One region of the Mesorhizobium sp. M0808 genome, then DNA from elsewhere that is predicted to be linked to it. Evidence: predicted binding sites of a transcription regulator. Region 1 holds the regulator's gene; each other region holds the start of a gene.

Region 1 (5,529 bases):
ATATAGATCGAGCGGCCGCCCTGCGGCCATTCGAACTCGCTTTCGATGGCGATTTTCTTCGCCTCAAGATGCGCTTTCCAGCGTGGGATTTCATCCGCGCTTGCGGCGAAGCAAAGATGGCCCTGGCCGACCGCGCCATGCGGCGGTACTTTGAGCTTGGCGTCGGCCGGCGGCGGCACTTTGGTCGCCTCGGCATTGAACATAAGCAGCACGCTGTCGCCGCAGCGGAAGAAGAGATGCCTGCCATCGACCTTGCCGAGCAGATCGAGCCCGAGCACGCCCGAATAGAACCGTTCCGCGGCAGCAAGGTCCGTCACGTAGAGTGCTGATTCCAGGATTGCAGAAGGAGTCACAGGATCGCCAATCTCATCAATATTGACCGCAGCTAAGCCACCGCCATTTGCTGCAAGCTGACCAGGCGCTGAATACCTTTCTTGGCGAGCCCCATCAGCGCCGCGAACTGCTCTTCCGAGAACGGCTCGCCCTCGGCCGTGCCTTGGATCTCGACGATGCCGCCCTTGCCGGTCATGACGAAATTGGCGTCGGTGCCGGCCGAGGAATCCTCGATATAGTCGAGGTCGATGACCGGCTGGCCATCATGGATGCCGCAGGAGATCGCCGCAACGTGATCCTTCAGCACCTTGCCCAGGCTCGCCATCTGGCGGGTTTCCATCCAGCGCAGGCAGTCGTAGAGCGCCACCCAGCCGCCGGTGATCGAAGCGGTGCGCGTGCCGCCGTCGGCCTGGATCACGTCGCAGTCGACGGTGATCTGCTGCTCGCCGAGCGCCTGCAGATCGACCACGGCGCGCAGGGAGCGGCCGATCAGCCGCTGGATTTCCAGCGTGCGGCCGCCTTGTTTGCCGGCCGAAGCCTCGCGGCGCATGCGCTCGCCGGTCGAACGCGGCAGCATGCCGTATTCCGCCGTCACCCAGCCCTTGCCGGAGTTGCGCATCCAGCCCGGCACCTTTTCCTCCAGGCTGGCCGTACACAGCACATGCGTGTCGCCGAACTTCACCAGGCACGAGCCTTCCGCATGCTTGGAGACGCCGCGCTCGAAGGAGATGGGGCGCATTTCGTCGAATTGGCGTTTGGAAGGGCGCATTCAGGCTTCTTTCTTTCTTCGGAATCTTGGCCGGGGAATCTTGGCCGGCTTGTAGCCGCACGGGGCGTGAGGCGCAAAGGAAAATGGACCGGTTGCGCCGACACCGCGGAAGTCTATATCTTCGGGGCGGAGGTTTTTGGCTCGAAATGACAAAGGCAGTCGATCCCGGTTTGCAGTCGCACGTGCTCCCGTCGCACGCGCTGCAATCGCCCGCGCTTCAATCGCTCGACATGCGTTCGCGCGACATCTTCCGGCGCATCGTCGATTCCTATTTGAGGGATGGCGAGCCGGTCGGTTCGCGCAGCCTGTCGCGCATCCTGCCGTCGTCGCTGTCGCCGGCCACCATCCGCAACGTGATGAGCGACCTTGAGCATCTCGGCCTGATCTATGCGCCGCACATTTCGGCTGGCCGGCTGCCGACCCAGGCCGGCCTGCGCTTCTTCGTCGATGCTTTCATGGAACTTGGTGACCTCTCCGACGAGGAGCGCCGCACCATCGAGGCCCAGGTGCGCGCCTCCGGCTCGGGCGCGACGCTGGAGCATATGCTGACCGAGGCCAGCCAGATGCTGTCCGGCATGTCGCGCGGCGCCGGCCTCGTGCTCGCCGCCAAGAATGAGGTGGCGCTTAAGCACATCGAATTCATCCAGCTCGAGCCGACCAAGGCGCTGGCCGTGCTGGTCTCGCAGAACGGCGACGTCGAAAATCGCGTCATCGATCTGCCCGCCGGCATCACCATCTCGCAATTGCACGAAGCCTCCAACTTCCTCAACGCCCATATCCGCGGTCGCACCCTGGCCGAGGCGCGGGTCGAGATCGCCCGCATCAAGGAAGAGACCAGGGCAGCCCTCGACACGCTGTCGCAGGATCTGGTCGAGAAGGGCCTGGCGGTCTGGGCAGGCGCTGAAAGCGGCGTGCCTGGGCGGCTTATCGTGCGCGGCCGCGCCAATCTCCTGGAAAACGTCACTGCCCAGGCCGACATAGAATTGCTGCGGCATCTGTTTGAGGATCTGGAGACGCAGGATGGGCTGATCCAGCTTCTCGACCTCGCCGAGGCAGGCCCAGGCGTGCGCATATTCATCGGTTCGGAAAACAAGCTGTTTTCGCTGTCTGGCTCCTCGCTGGTGGTGGCACCCTATCGCGACAAGGACGCGCGCGTCGTCGGTGCGCTCGGCGTCATCGGGCCGACGCGGCTGAATTATGCGCGCATAGTACCGATGGTCGACTATACCGCGCAGCTGATTTCGCGCATGCTGAGCTAGGAGCCGCCGCGGGCCTGCCGCAAGGAGGAGAAAAGAATGGCGCTGGAATCGTTCAAGGCCCAGATCAGTCTGCTGCTCGAAGAAATGATCAACCAGCCAGAGGATCAGCACGAGGTGCAAGAGCAGTTGCGCGAGAAGCTGCAAGAGATGCGGGCGATGGGTTTGCCGCTGCCGGCCGATCTGGTCGCGCTGGAAAAGCGCCTCGACGACGACTTTTACGCCTCGGGCAACTGAACGGGTTCGGCTTCAAATCCTCGTGTGCTGGACGGCCGCTTGGAACGATCAATACCTGATGCCGTTTGCCCTGTTCGAGGCGAATCCCGGAGGACGTTGATGATCCGATCTGGCGGCTTTGCGGCCGTTGCCGCTGCCCTCCTTGTTGCGACACCGGCAGCCGCCCAGCAGGCGGACCAGAATGTGCTCAAAGGCGAAGCCGCGTTTGGCGATTGGCACGCCGACAGGCCTGGCGTCCGACGCCTGATTGGGCCGCGAGACATGCCGGCAGCCGACCCCGCCCAATCCGCTTCGAACGGCGCCGGCGTGGCGGAACGGCCCGAAAGCGCCAAGCCAGAATTGCCGTCGGGCTTTTCGGCTGAAATGATCGCATCCGGCATCGTCAATCCACGTGTCGTGCGCGTCGCTCCGAATGGCGACCTGTTTGTTGCCAACAGCCATGCCGACCAAATACGCGTCTATCGTCTCGCCGAGGGCAGCGCCAAGCCCATCGAGAAAGCGATCTTCGCCAAGGGGCTCAATTATCCCTACGGCATCGCCTTCTATCCGCCAGGAGACAAACCGCAATGGGTTTATGTCGCGAACAGCGACAGCATCGTCCGCTTCCCCTATCGCGATGGCGACCTGAAGACATCCGGCAAACCAGAAACCATTGTCGCCCAAATCCCGTCGGGTGGTCACACGACCCGCGACATCGCCTTCTCGCAGGACGGCAAAACGCTTTATTTGTCGGTTGGCTCCGCCTCGAACGTCGCCGAGGATATAGGCAAGGAGCCGGATAGCGGCCTCGACGCCTGGGCCAAATCAAAGCCGCTCGGGGCGGCCTGGGGCTCCGAGGACGGCCGTGCCGATGTGCTCGCCTTTGACCCGGATGGGAAAAATCCCCGAACTGTCGCCACCGGCCTGCGCAACTGTACGGGCATGACCGTGCAGCCCGCCACCGGCGCATTGTGGTGCGTCGTCAATGAGCGCGACGAACTCGGCGACAATGTGCCGTTCGAATTTGCAACAGCGGTCAAGGACGGCGGATTCTATGGTTGGCCTTGGTACTACATCGGCAATAACGAGGATCCGCGCCATCACGGCGAGCGGCCAGACCTCGCCGGCAAGGCCACTGTCCCCGATGTATTGATGCAGGCGCATTCGGCGCCGATGAACATAGCCTTCTACGACGGCAAGAACTTCCCGGCGGATTATCAGGGTGACGCTTTCGTCGCCATGCATGGTTCGTGGAACCGTGGCGCCAGGACCGGCTACAAGGTGGTGAGGCTCAAATTCAGGGATGGCAAGCCGACCGGCGAGTATGAGGACTTCATGACCGGCTTCGTCATCTCGAACGACGCCGTCTGGGGCCGCCCGGTCGGTGTCGCGATGGCCAAGGACGGCTCGCTGATCGTCACAGAGGACGGTAATGGCACCATCTGGCGCGTTACCTACGAAGACGGCCGCTCCTGAACGGCGGTGTCGCCTGCTGCGCTGGCGCAATCGAATCCGGGCCGAGGGAATTCACCCAACTTCAACATTGTGCGACAAGCGCGAATCATGACACTCACCGGGTTTCTCGCCTATAGTGCTGCCCTCGGCATCGCCGCGGCCATCCCCGGCCCCGGCGTCACCGCGCTCGTTGCGCGTGCGCTGGGTTCCGGCTTCCGCTCGTCGCTGGCCATGTCGTTCGGGCTGATGCTCGGCGACCTGACCTATCTCACTGCCGTGGTGCTCGGCCTGGCTTTCGTCGCACAGACTTTCGGCATGGTCTTCCTGGCCATCAAATGGCTGGGCGTCGCCTACCTCGCCTTTCTTGGCTGGCGTTTCTGGACGAGCGGCATCACGCCGGAAACGGTGGAGGCGAAGAAAGGCAAGGGCGGCTTGGCATCCAGCTTTGTAGCCGGCCTTGCCGTCACGCTCGGCAATCCGAAGACGATGATCTTCTATCTTGCCATCACCCCGACCATCGTCGATCTGAAGACGATCACGCTGGCCGATTACGGCATCCTCGTCGCGCTCACCATCGTCGTCCTGCTCGTGGTGCTGGTGCCCTATCTGGCGCTGGCGGCCAAGGCGCGCTGGTTCCTGAAGTCGCCGCGGGCGCTGAGGGTACTCAACCGCACCGCCGCGGGCTTCATGGTCGGTGCGGCGGCGGCAATTGCCGCCCGCCAATAGATCTCTTTCGCCAATCCGCCCAAGGATTGCCAGGCCTTGCAAGGGCGGGGGTACTCAGCACGAACTTCACTCGGATATTTTTCGATCGACAGCCTATCTTGCGCGGTGGATGGCTCTATCCTATGCCCGCGCGACTCTTGCCGCTTGACCTCTGGGAGGAAATCAATGAACAAGCCCGCCACCCCCGCACACGTGCCCGGCCGCGGCCGCATCTACAATTCGATCACCGAGACGATCGGCGACACGCCGCTGGTGCGGCTTGATAAATTCGCCAGGGAGAAGGGTGTCGTCGCCAATCTGCTGGCCAAGCTCGAATTCTTCAACCCGATCGGCTCGGTCAAGGACCGCATCGGCGTGTCGATGATCGAGGCATTGGAGGCTTCGGGCAGGATTACGCCCGGCAAGACCACCCTGATCGAGCCGACCTCGGGCAATACCGGCATCGCGCTCGCCTTTGCCGCCGCTGCCAAGGGCTACAAGCTGATCCTGACCATGCCGGAAACCATGTCCGTCGAACGCCGCAAGATGCTGGCTCTGCTCGGTGCCGAACTGGTGCTGACCGAAGGGCCGAAAGGCATGAAGGGCGCCATCGCCAAGGCGGACGAGCTGGCGGCAACGCTGCCCGACGCTGTCATTCCGCAGCAATTCGAAAACCCGGCCAATCCGGAAATCCATCGCCGCACCACGGCCGAGGAAATCTGGAACGACACCCATGGCGAAGTCGATATCTTCGTTGCCGGCATCGGGACCGGCGGCACCATCACCGGCGTCGGC
Region 2 (5,529 bases), on a different contig from region 1:
CAGCAAGATGTCCTTCGTCGCCGAGCGGGCTGACGGCTCGCTCGCCGGTTATGCGATGGCCGCGATGGACGACAAAGGCGAGGTCATGCTCGAGCGGCTCCATATAGACAAAAGCGAGTACGGCACCGGCCTTGCCGCCGACCTGCTGCATGCCGTTCTTGCCGCGCATGCGGGTATTCCCAGCATCGCCCTGGAAGTGATCGAGGGCAACGACCGCGCAATCGCCTTCTATCGCAAGCACGGCTTCGAGGTCGTCGAGCGCCGGCCGGCTGCACACGGCGTGGGCGGCCACGCCTCGCTGATCATGCGCCGGCTGCTACCACGGGCTTAGCAAGCGAAAGCGGCTGAGCGCGTAATCTCCCCCCTTGAGGGGGAGATGTCCGGCAGGACAGAGGGGGGCGCCTCGCGTGAAGCGCCAACCTTCTCTTTCGTCCCACAGGGCGTCGCGCCAGGACGTACCGACCCTCTCTGTCGCCTTCGGCGACATCTCTCCCTCAAGGGGGAGATTGGCGACTTCTCCGACCGCTCAGACCGGCGTTAACGCGCTGTGCGCGCGTTGCCCAGTCGGCAACCGTCGCGCCAGCAACGCTCTCGCCGGCAACCATCCCGCTCGTCTGCGGCGCAAGCAGGTCGTTGCGGCGGGCGAGGGCGACGAAGGCGGACACGGTCCATCTGCCGTTTCGAAGTCGCGCTTTGGAAGCCTGGCCTTAGAAGTCCATGCCGCCACCGCCGGGCATCGGAGGCATGGGCGTTTCCTTCTTCGGCTTCTCGGCCACCATCGCCTCGGTCGTCACCAGCAGGCCGGCAACAGAGGCGGCACCCTGCAGGGCAGTGCGTACGACCTTGGCCGGGTCGATGACGCCTTGACTGTAGAGGTCGCCGAACTCGTTGGTCTGCGCGTTCCAGCCATAGCCGAAATCGGCCGTCTCGCGCAGCTTGCCGACGATGATCGAACCTTCGGCGCCGGCATTTTCGGCGATCTGGCGCACCGGGGCCTCGATCGCGCGACGCACGATCTCGACGCCGGTCTTCTGGTCCGGATTGTCGACCTCGATATTGTCGAGCGCCTTCGCCGCCCTCAGCAGCGCCACGCCACCGCCGGGCAGGATACCTTCCTCGACCGCCGCGCGTGTGGCGTGCATTGCATCGTCGACGCGATCCTTGCGCTCCTTGACCTCGATTTCGGTCGAGCCGCCGACACGGATGACGGCGACACCGCCTGCGAGCTTGGCCAACCGCTCCTGCAGCTTCTCGCGGTCGTAGTCGGAGGTGGTTTCCTCGACCTGCGCCTTGATCTGGCTGACGCGCGCCTGGATTTCATCCTTGCGGCCGGCGCCGTCGACGATGGTGGTGTTTTCCTTCTCGATCAGCACCTTCTTGGCGCGGCCGAGCATCTCCAGTGTGACGTTCTCGAGCTTGATGCCGAGGTCTTCCGAGATCGCCGTGCCGCCGGTCAGGATGGCAATGTCTTCGAGCATGGCCTTGCGGCGGTCACCAAAACCCGGCGCCTTGACAGCTGCAACCTTCAGGCCACCGCGCAGCTTGTTGACGACAAGCGTCGCCAGCGCCTCGCCTTCGACGTCCTCGGCAATGATCAGCAGCGGCTTGCCGGATTGCACGGCGGCTTCGAGCACGGGAAGCATGGCCTGGAGGTTGGAGAGCTTCTTCTCGTGGATCAGCACATAGGGTTCTTCGAGTTCGACGCGCATCTTGTCCTGGTTGGTGATGAAATAAGGCGAGAGATAGCCACGGTCGAATTGCATGCCTTCGACCACTTCCAACTCGGTCTCGGCGGTCTTGGCTTCTTCGACAGTGATGACGCCCTCATTGCCAACCCTTTCCATCGCCTCGGCGAGGAAGCGGCCGATCTCGGCATCGCCATTGGCAGAGACGGCGCCGACCTGGGCGATTTCGTCGTTCCTGGTCACCTTGCGGGCATTGGATTTCAGGTCGGCGACGACGGCGTCGACCGCCTTGTCGATGCCGCGTTTCAGGTCCATCGGGTTCATGCCGGCAGCGACGGCCTTGGCCCCTTCCCTGACGATGGCCTGAGCAAGAATCGTCGCGGTCGTGGTGCCGTCGCCGGCGGTATCGCTGGTCTTCGAGGCGACCTCGCGCACCATCTGCGCGCCCATGTTCTCGAACTTGTCCTCAAGCTCGATCTCTTTCGCCACCGTCACGCCGTCCTTGGTGATGCGCGGCGCGCCGAACGATTTGTCCAAGACAACGTTGCGGCCCTTGGGACCGAGCGTCACCTTCACCGCATTGGCAAGGATATCGACGCCGCGCAACATCTTCTCGCGGGCTTCGGTATGAAATTTCACATCTTTGGCAGCCATTGGAACACTCCTCGATAGGCAGCTTTTCGTTGACTGGAATGCTTGTTCAGGCCCCGCTCAGGCAGCCTTCCTCATTTCGCCCGTGGCTTCGATCACGCCCAGCACGTCGCTCTCTTTCATGATGAGCAGATCCTCGCCATTGAGTTTGATCTCGGTGCCGGACCATTTGCCGAACAAAATGCGGTCGCCGACCTTGACGTCGAGCGGCTGCAACTGGCCGCTGTCGTCGCGCGCGCCGGGGCCGGCGGCAATGACCTCGCCCTCCTGCGGGTTCTCCTTGGCGGTGTCGGGGATGATGATGCCGCCCGCTGTCTTTTCGTCGACCTCGATGCGGCGGACTAGGATGCGGTCATGCAATGGACGGAACGCCATGTCGTTCTCCTCTCGGGACAAACAGATTTTCGAACATCCTCCTGACCGGACCGGCAATATCGGCCCGGCACGGGGTGCGCGACCCCTTCATCAGGCATCGCGCGCATACGAACTAGTCGCGCTTTTTTCAGCTTTCAAGAGGATAATGCAAAAATTTTAGCACTCGACGCCTGAGAGTGCCAATACGCTGTAATTGTTCGCACATTCGCCGTTTCCGGCGCGATGACCCGGCCGGATTTCCAAATCTGTCCGTCTCCTGAGCCGCTTGCGGCGGCTGGAACCTATGTGGAAGGCGAGGCGTTTTGCAGACCGAGGTTCATTGGGAAAGGAAGGATTGCATGACCAGCAGGGACTTTCAGCTCCAGATGCAAGGGTTTGGCCTCACCACGGCGGAGATCCACTACCGTCTGCCCGACCATCGAAGCCTGCTTCAGCTCTATATCTGGCAGGAATACGATATCGCCCCTGATTTCCCGACGCTGAAGCATTTCCTCGATTTCTGGGAGCGCGAGATCGAAGGCCCGCTGCATTCGGTGCGCGTCGCCCATCATCACCTGATCCAGCCCTCCGAATGGCGGGCCGTAAACGGCATTATTACCGTCCACTGAGGAGCAACCCGATCAGCCGCTAGACAGCGGACAAAGTCTCCGAAGCGGGGGAGAGAGGTAGCTAACTCTCCCCCACTTGTTTTGGGTCTCACAATGTCGGAGGGGTCCGGGCTAGCCGGCGTGGTCGACAGGCTTGCGGGCCGATGCGAGCAATCCAGCCTTGCGCGCCGCCCTGACGAAGGCCTTGCGCGCATCACGCGCGGTGCGCCAGCCGTCGAGCGCGTCGCGGCAGGTCCGATAGGCGGCGCGCCAACTCCGGCCGCGTGCACGGTCCGGCCACTGCTGGCGCATGCATTCGATAGCTTCCCAACTGCTGGCGACCTTGCGCTCGCTGGATTGGAATTTCAACGTGATTGGCTCGGCAAAGCGGACGTCGTCCATCACTTCCTCCTTGTTTTCTGATCGTCTTCTTGTTTGAGCAAGCAACGTTATGCTGGCAGGCACCGGCGGCCGGCCGGCGCCGCTGAAGGACATGGTTCGTCTCTCTGCGCGGTTCAAGAGCATCGCGGCAACAGCCGGTTATTCCTCCTCGTCGGGCCCTTGCAGCAGTTCGATCAGCGTCGCTACTCTTGCCGTCGGCAGCGGTCGGCCCTCGTTCACCAACGCCTCGTCGGCGGCGATCCAGGCCAGGGCCTCGCGCAATTCCTGGACCGTCCCGTCCGTCGCCGCAATGTCGGCGATCACGGCTTCGTCGACCGGGCCCAGCACAGAAATGATCTCGTCGCGTGTCATGGTCAGCTCCATCTGCGAGTGCCGGGAACGGGCCCGGCAACACAAGAAATCTGGGTCTTGACCTGCTGCTGACAATAACCGGCCGGGGAAGTCAGCGTTGGCGATTGAAACCAAACAGGCAATCTCCTGCCGGACATCTCGCCGCAAAAAGGGGGATTGGCAGCCTCGCCGAGCCGACCGAAAACCGGCCCGAAAAACCGGCAAAGCGAAAGCCACCGGGTCTTGACTTGCGGCGGACAATAACCAGATCGAAGGCACCGGTCGCCGAAATGGGGCCGGCGAAGCCAGGGAGCGCCAGCTCTTTGGCGCTCCTCGTATCTATGTTGCTCGATGGAGGATGTAGCTATGAGAACCGCATTCGACTTTTCCCCGCTCTATCGGTCGAGCATCGGCTTCGACCGCGTCTTCAACCTGCTGGAAAATGCGCCGCAGGCTTTCGACGCCTGGCCGCCCTATGACATCGCGCGCAGCGGCGAGAACAACTACCGCATCACTATCGCCGTAGCCGGGTTTTCCGAGGACGACCTCGAAATCACCCATGAACCCAACCTCCTGATTGTCTCCGGCCAGCACAAGGAGCCGGACAACGCGGAGTATCTGCATCATGGCCTCGCCACACGGCCCTTTACCCGCCGTTTCGAGCTTGCCGATCACGTCAAGGTCGCAGGCGCCTCGCTCGACAACGGCCTGCTCAGCATCGATCTGGTACGTGAGGTGCCCGAGGAGATGAAGCCTCGGCGCATCGCCATCGCGACCGATGTCGCCTCGCCGAAGACCGGGCCGAAGGTCGCGCAGGTCGAGCAGGCTGCCTGAATGCACCAGTCGAGAAAGGAGACTATGCAATGGCTATTCGTGATCTCATTCCCTGGGGCCGGGAGAACAATCAGGCCCCAGCCTGTTCCGTGACGCCGATCGCGATCCCTTCCTGACGCTGCATCGCGAAATGAACCGCCTGTTCGACGAGGCGTTCCGCGGCTTCGACACGCGGCTGCCGTCGCTCGGTGGCCTCTCCGCGGCCAGCGCCAGCTGGCCCAGTATCGACATCGCCGATGGCGAAAAGGAGATCCGCGTCACCGCCGAGATCCCCGGCATGGACGCGAAAGATGTCGAGCTGCTGCTCGATGACGGCGTGCTGACGCTGCGCGGCGAGAAGCGCGAAGAGACCGAGGACAAGGACAGGCAGTTCTCCGAACGCTTCTATGGCCGTTTCGAGCGGCGTATCCCGCTCGGCTACGAAGTCGACGAAAACAAGGTGAACGCCGCGTTCCGGAACGGTGTGCTCAGCGTGACGCTGCCCAAGACGGAGCGCGCCCAGGCAAAGGCCAAGCGTATCGCCATCAGCGGCGGCGACGGCAAGACCTGACAGCTCGCAGGACGACGCCCCCTTCTGCCTGCCGGTTCCGGCGGGCAGAAGCGGGCAAATGTCGATGACCCGTTCTCCCGACGCTCCGGTTCCGCCTGACCAGGCGCAGCACGCC
Region 3 (5,529 bases), on a different contig from region 1:
GGCAGGACGTGGGACGGTCTCGTCGGAAAGGTGTTGTGGGCGCGAACCCGCGCACGCCCACGAGCCGGCTGTTGCCGGTGCGACGCAAATCCGAGGGGTCAGCATCAGGTCGGCTTGAGGCGCGTGAAGAGGACGAGATTGTAGGCCACGACCGAGGACCAGACGTAGGTCTTAAAGTGGTCAAGGCCGCGCCACGTGCAGCGCGCCAAGCCGTAAGCGCGCTTGAGGCATGAGATGTCGGCCTCGATGCCGGCTCGGAAGTTGCGCAGCTTGCGATAAACCACGATGCCGGCGACGCTCCAGACGATGCGCCAGGCGCCGCGACCCTCTGAGGGTAGAACGCTGGCCAAACCAAGTGCCCTATTCGCAAACCATACGGTACCGCTTGCCCGGCTCGCTGACGTTCTTGCAGACAAGCAGCTTGTGCGGCTCGGAAGAGGAGAGCGGAGGACTTGCGACCCGCGATGCACGTCTGTTTGATGTCTTGTGACTTGCCGTACGGCGCGGTTCGAGCCTTTCCGGCTCCTGTGGCGCAACCGGAAACACGATGGTTTCGATCTGTGGCTGCTGCAGGGGTGGCGGCTCTTTGTCAAAGAATCGCCTGGCATCAAGCGATCTCGGAATAACCACCGTACCATCATCGCTGCGCGCGCAGCCGCTGCCCAACAGTAAAACCAGCCCCAGGAAAAAAGGCATTATCCGTCCAAACATAAGCACAACCCTTGGCGGGCATATACCCCGGCTTGCGGGTCGCCGACAACCGGCGCAATGGGCACGAAGAAAGGGCGGCATTGCTTGCCGCCCTTTCGTAAGCTTGCGAAATTGGCTGGATTAGAAATCCATGCCGCCCATGCCGCCCATGCCGCCGCCGCCCATGCCGCCCGGCATGCCGCCGCCAGCCGACTCCTTCTTCGGAGCCTCCGCGATCATGGCTTCGGTGGTGACCAGGAGGCCGGCGACCGAGGCCGCATCCTGGAGAGCCGTGCGCACGACCTTGACCGGATCGACGATACCCATGGCGATCATGTCGCCATATTCGCCGGTCTGGGCGTTGTAGCCGAAGGTCGCGCCCTTGTTCTCAAGGATCTTGCCGGCAACGATCGATGCTTCCGCACCGGCGTTGGCCGCGATCTGACGGGCCGGAGCCTGCAGCGCGCGACGCACGATGCTGATGCCGGCGGTCTGGTCGGAGTTGGCGCCAGTGACGGTGATGGCCAGCGAAGCGCGCAGCAGGGCGACGCCGCCGCCGGGAACGATGCCTTCTTCGACGGCCGCACGGGTCGCGTTCAGGGCGTCATCGACGCGGTCCTTCTTTTCCTTGACTTCGATCTCGGTCGCACCGCCGACGCGGATGACGGCAACGCCGCCCGCCAGCTTGGCGAGACGTTCCTGCAGCTTCTCCTTGTCGTAGTCCGAGGTGGTCTCTTCGATCTGCTGCTTGATCTGGGCGACGCGGCCCTGGATCTCTTCCTTCTTGCCGGCGCCGTCGACGATGGTGGTGTTCTCCTTGGAGATCGACACCTTCTTGGCGCGGCCGAGCATGTTGAGGCCGACATTCTCGAGCTTGATGCCGAGGTCTTCGGAAATGACCTGGCCACCGGTGAGGATGGCGATGTCTTCCAGCATGGCCTTGCGGCGATCGCCGAAGCCCGGCGCCTTGACGGCAGCGATCTTCAGGCCGCCACGCAGCTTGTTGACGACCAGCGTGGCCAGGGCCTCGCCTTCGACGTCTTCCGAGATGATGACCAGCGGCTTCGAGGTCTGCACGACAGCCTCGAGGATCGGCAGGATGGCCTGCAGGTTGGAGAGCTTCTTCTCGTGGAGAAGAATGTAGGCGTCTTCCAGATCCGCAACCATCTTCTCGGCGTTGGTGACGAAGTAGGGCGAGAGATAGCCGCGGTCGAACTGCATGCCTTCGACGACTTCGAGCTCGGTTTCGGCGGTCTTTGCTTCCTCGACCGTGATGACGCCCTCATTGCCGACCTTCTGCATCGCTTCCGCGATCATCGAGCCGACCGAAGCATCGCCATTGCCGGCGATGGTGCCGACCTGGGCAACCTCTTCCGAGGTCTTGATCTTCTTGGCGTTCTTGATCAGCGTCGCGACGACGTCGCTCACCGCGAGATCGATGCCGCGCTTCAGGTCCATCGGGTTCATGCCGGCGGCAACCGACTTGTGGCCTTCCTGGACGATCGACTGCGCCAGAACGGTCGCGGTCGTGGTGCCGTCGCCGGCGATGTCGTTGGTCTTCGAAGCAACTTCGCGGACCATCTGCGCGCCCATGTTCTCGAACTTGTCCTCAAGCTCGATTTCCTTGGCGACGGTGACGCCGTCCTTGGTGATGCGCGGTGCGCCGAACGACTTGTCGATGACGACGTTGCGGCCCTTGGGGCCGAGCGTGACCTTCACGGCGTCGGCGAGGATGTTGACGCCGCGCAGCATGCGCTCACGGGCATCGCGAGAAAATTTTACGTCTTTGGCAGCCATTTTTTACTCCTGGGCATTTCGCCCGAAATTCAGATTGGATGGTGCGGATGAAGGCGGCGGCGTGTCAGCCGATGACGCCCATGATATCGGCTTCCTTCATGATCAGAAGGTCTTCGCCATTGAGCTTGACTTCGGTGCCCGACCACTTGCCGAACAGGATGCGGTCGCCGGCCTTGACGTCCAGCGGGACGAGCTTGCCGGCTTCGTCACGGGCGCCGGAACCGACGGCGATGATCTCGCCTTCCTGCGGCTTTTCCTTCGCCGTATCGGGGATGATGATCCCGCCGGCGGTCTTCGCTTCGGACTCGACGCGGCGAACGACCACGCGGTCATGCAGCGGCCGGAAATTCGACTTTGCCATTTTTGGATTTCCCTGGTGCGGATGTTGAACGGTTCTCCGTTGCCGGAGCGTGGTTAGCACTCACCAGAAGCGAGTGCTAACGCGGCAGTGAGATAGGCCGTAGGCTCCTGCTAGTCAAGACGGAAGAGGGACGGGCGAAGAGCAAGATTTTAGAACGGCGCGGAAGCACCGGGCTCCTTCACGTGAGGAGTAAGCTCTTTCTGCATCTTTGCTGCCACTCGCTCGTCCCCTCCGGCTCAAGACCATCTCCGGCAGCGGCGCCTGCCTGGTGTGGCCGGAGGAGAAGGGCCTGAATGGCAGTTCGCCCAGTGACTTTTCGGCGAAGAGCGCCGCGCGGATATCCTCCGGGTCGGCGCGCATCAGGAAGCAGATCATGCTGCTCTGACCCCTGAAAACTGGACTGTTCGAAAGTGGAGCTTTCCGCGGTAGCGTCCCTTGGCGGGGAGGAGCGGAGAAGGCATCGAAGTTTTCGGACGCGCAGAAGGCGTTTATTTTGAAGTAGGGAGCGGACGGGATTCCTGTCGCGGAGATCTGTCGGCGGGCGGGAATCAGCCAGACGACCTACTTCAACTGGCGAGGTTGGCCGGACACGCCGCAGCCGGGGCGCGCGGCCGCAAAGGAGGCAGGAAATTCGCGCTCACCAAGACGGATATTCGCCCCGCGCAGTCTGCTATGTGGCTCAATGCGACACTTCCGACCCCGATCTCTGCTAAGAACTCGGGATTGAGCGCGTCATCTTAAACCGATATGCCGGCCCAAGGATGAACTTAGAGCATGCGGAAGCGGGTGCTGGGTCATACCCTCGAAGTACTGACCGATTACACAACATCGTAAAGACAAAACGGCAGTGGTGGCAGCCGTGTTAAACAAGCGGCTCGTCGAAGGTAAAAAAACGTGCAGCACGAAGATCCTCATCCGTCCGCTCCAACGACGCTTGCCCCGCTTCGGAACCAGGCATTTCGCTCGATCTGGACGGCCACACAAATCTCCAGCTTGGGGTGGCTCGTGCAAACGGTTGCCATCAGTTGGCTGATGGTCACCATTTCGGCTTCCGACCTGATGGTTGCACTCGTGCAGGCCGCATCCACATTGCCGGTATTCTTCCTCTCAATCCTCGCGGGAGCCATCGCCGACAACTTCAGCCGCCAACGGCTTCCTGAGGCGGATCACGTCTCAAAACAGGCTGGTGGCGTTCGCCTCTGTCGCTTGCGCAGCATGTTGCCTTTCACTGGCACTGACCTCGTCGGTTGCTGTGGCAGCAATTTTTATGGCGCTCGGGGGCGCGGGTTGGCTGATCACCTGGACGGGCATTGACGTGTCGGTGCAGTTGGCAAGCCCAAGGTGGGTAGTCGGCCGCACGCTCTCGATCTACTACGCCTTGAGCGCTGGCGGTATGGCCGCCGGCAGCTGGATCTGGGGGTCCGTCGCGCAGAACTACTCCTTGACCTGGGCTTTGGAGGGTGCCGCGGGGGCTCTGTTGCTGGTTGCAGCAGCGGGGATACTGTTGCCGATACGTCCATGGGAAGAAACGGATCAGGAAAGTTCGGATTTTCCCGCCCCGGAGCTGGCGCTCGATCTGAAGCCAAGGAGTGGCCCGATCGTTGCCAAGGTCGACTATTTCATATCCGAGAAGAATATCGACGCCTTTCTCGGCTGCATGCGCACAAAGCGGCACGCTCTTAGCCGTGCCGGCGCACGAAACTGGACGCTCCAACGAAACCTTCAAACGCCTTCGGTTTGGACAGAGACATTCCGCACGCCCACCTGGATGGACTTTCTGCGTCTGAACCATCGGCTCACGGCCGCGGATAAGGAAGCAGACGAACATCTTCTCGCGCTGCATGATGGCGAACTTCCTCCGCACACAGTGCTTTCGATCGAACGAACGACCGAGGCAGCTCGTACCCGCTCAACAGTCTTTTCTCGTCCTCCGAGGTGACGTCGTGATGAGCTGTTAGCCGATGAACAGACGCGATCACCCCTGGGCTTTGGCCTGAACGCGCGCCAGTGAGCGTGACACGCACTAACGTTTGATCTCGAGCGTTGCTGGCGGGCTCATCTCGAACCTGCCCTGTTGGGCCGACCTCGCTGAAGCGAGGCAGGGCCATAACCGCGAGCTTCCCAGTATTTGAGTTCGTGTTGAAATGGTGCGCGTTCGACGGGGCCTGCTTTGTCGGCGAAATGTCTGATTTGACTGGCTTAAGCCAATGCCGCTCGTACCACACAAAGGCTGTGGGAGAGGCCCTTGTTGCTGACCTATCAAATCGTTGATGTTTTCACGCGAACGCGGTTCGGCGGCAATCCGCTAGCAGTGGTGCTCGGTTCGGACAACTTGACAACTGATCAGATGCAGGCGGTTGCACCGGAGTTCAACTCCTCCGAGACGAGCTTTGTCTTGCAGCCGGCCGATGCGCACCACACGGCTCAGGTGCGTATCTTCACGCCGACGCTGGAGGTGCCGTTTGCGGGTCATCCGACTATCAGCGGGGCTTTCGTGCTGGCCGGTGCGGGCAACGGCGCCAAGGGGAAGAGTTTGTGTCCGAGGAGAAAGCCGGCTGGTTCATGTAGGCATCGTATGGGACGGTGTTCGCCAGCTGAAGACAGCCGAGGACCTGGTCGCCGAGAGCAGGGGTGCATCGTTGTGTCTCGACATACGCGGCCAAATGCATCGCCGCCAACGC

The links. The regulator HrcA, encoded in region 1, represses chaperone genes, less so after heat shock. The targets are predictions, from matches to a motif close to GTTAGCACTCNCNNNNNGNGAGTGCTAAC.
Region 2: the regulator HrcA is predicted to act here: its motif matches at 2,867-2,895, upstream of NKI25_RS02395 (co-chaperone GroES).
Region 3: the regulator HrcA is predicted to act here: its motif matches at 2,901-2,929, upstream of groES (co-chaperone GroES).

What each region holds. Positions count from the first base shown of each region.
Region 1 covers NZ_JAMYOX010000016.1:66,298-71,826, forward strand. Annotated here, with positions in the region: gene NKI25_RS19255 (VOC family protein) at 1-353, opposite strand, end outside; gene rph (ribonuclease PH) at 386-1,102, opposite strand; gene hrcA (heat-inducible transcriptional repressor HrcA) at 1,249-2,361, shown strand; gene NKI25_RS19270 (hypothetical protein) at 2,398-2,595, shown strand; gene NKI25_RS19275 (PQQ-dependent sugar dehydrogenase) at 2,695-4,050, shown strand; gene NKI25_RS19280 (LysE family translocator) at 4,138-4,755, shown strand; gene cysK (cysteine synthase A) at 4,921-5,529, shown strand, end outside.
Region 2 covers NZ_JAMYOX010000001.1:458,784-464,312, forward strand. Annotated here, with positions in the region: gene NKI25_RS02385 (GNAT family N-acetyltransferase) at 1-331, shown strand, start outside; gene groL (chaperonin GroEL) at 708-2,339, opposite strand; gene NKI25_RS02395 (co-chaperone GroES) at 2,397-2,711, opposite strand; gene NKI25_RS02400 (usg protein) at 3,050-3,319, shown strand; gene NKI25_RS02405 (DUF982 domain-containing protein) at 3,431-3,700, opposite strand; gene NKI25_RS02410 (hypothetical protein) at 3,839-4,051, opposite strand; gene NKI25_RS02415 (Hsp20 family protein) at 4,397-4,864, shown strand; partial or broken gene NKI25_RS02420 (Hsp20/alpha crystallin family protein) at 4,894-5,414, shown strand; gene NKI25_RS02425 (hypothetical protein) at 5,479-5,529, shown strand, end outside.
Region 3 covers NZ_JAMYOX010000051.1:19,883-25,411, forward strand. Annotated here, with positions in the region: partial or broken gene NKI25_RS32160 (transposase) at 105-281, opposite strand; gene NKI25_RS32165 (hypothetical protein) at 361-696, opposite strand; gene groL (chaperonin GroEL) at 832-2,487, opposite strand; gene groES (co-chaperone GroES) at 2,552-2,848, opposite strand; partial or broken gene NKI25_RS32180 (transposase) at 3,249-3,425, shown strand; partial or broken gene NKI25_RS32185 (hypothetical protein) at 3,431-3,682, shown strand; partial or broken gene NKI25_RS32190 (MFS transporter) at 3,743-4,787, shown strand; partial or broken gene NKI25_RS32195 (PhzF family phenazine biosynthesis protein) at 5,097-5,372, shown strand.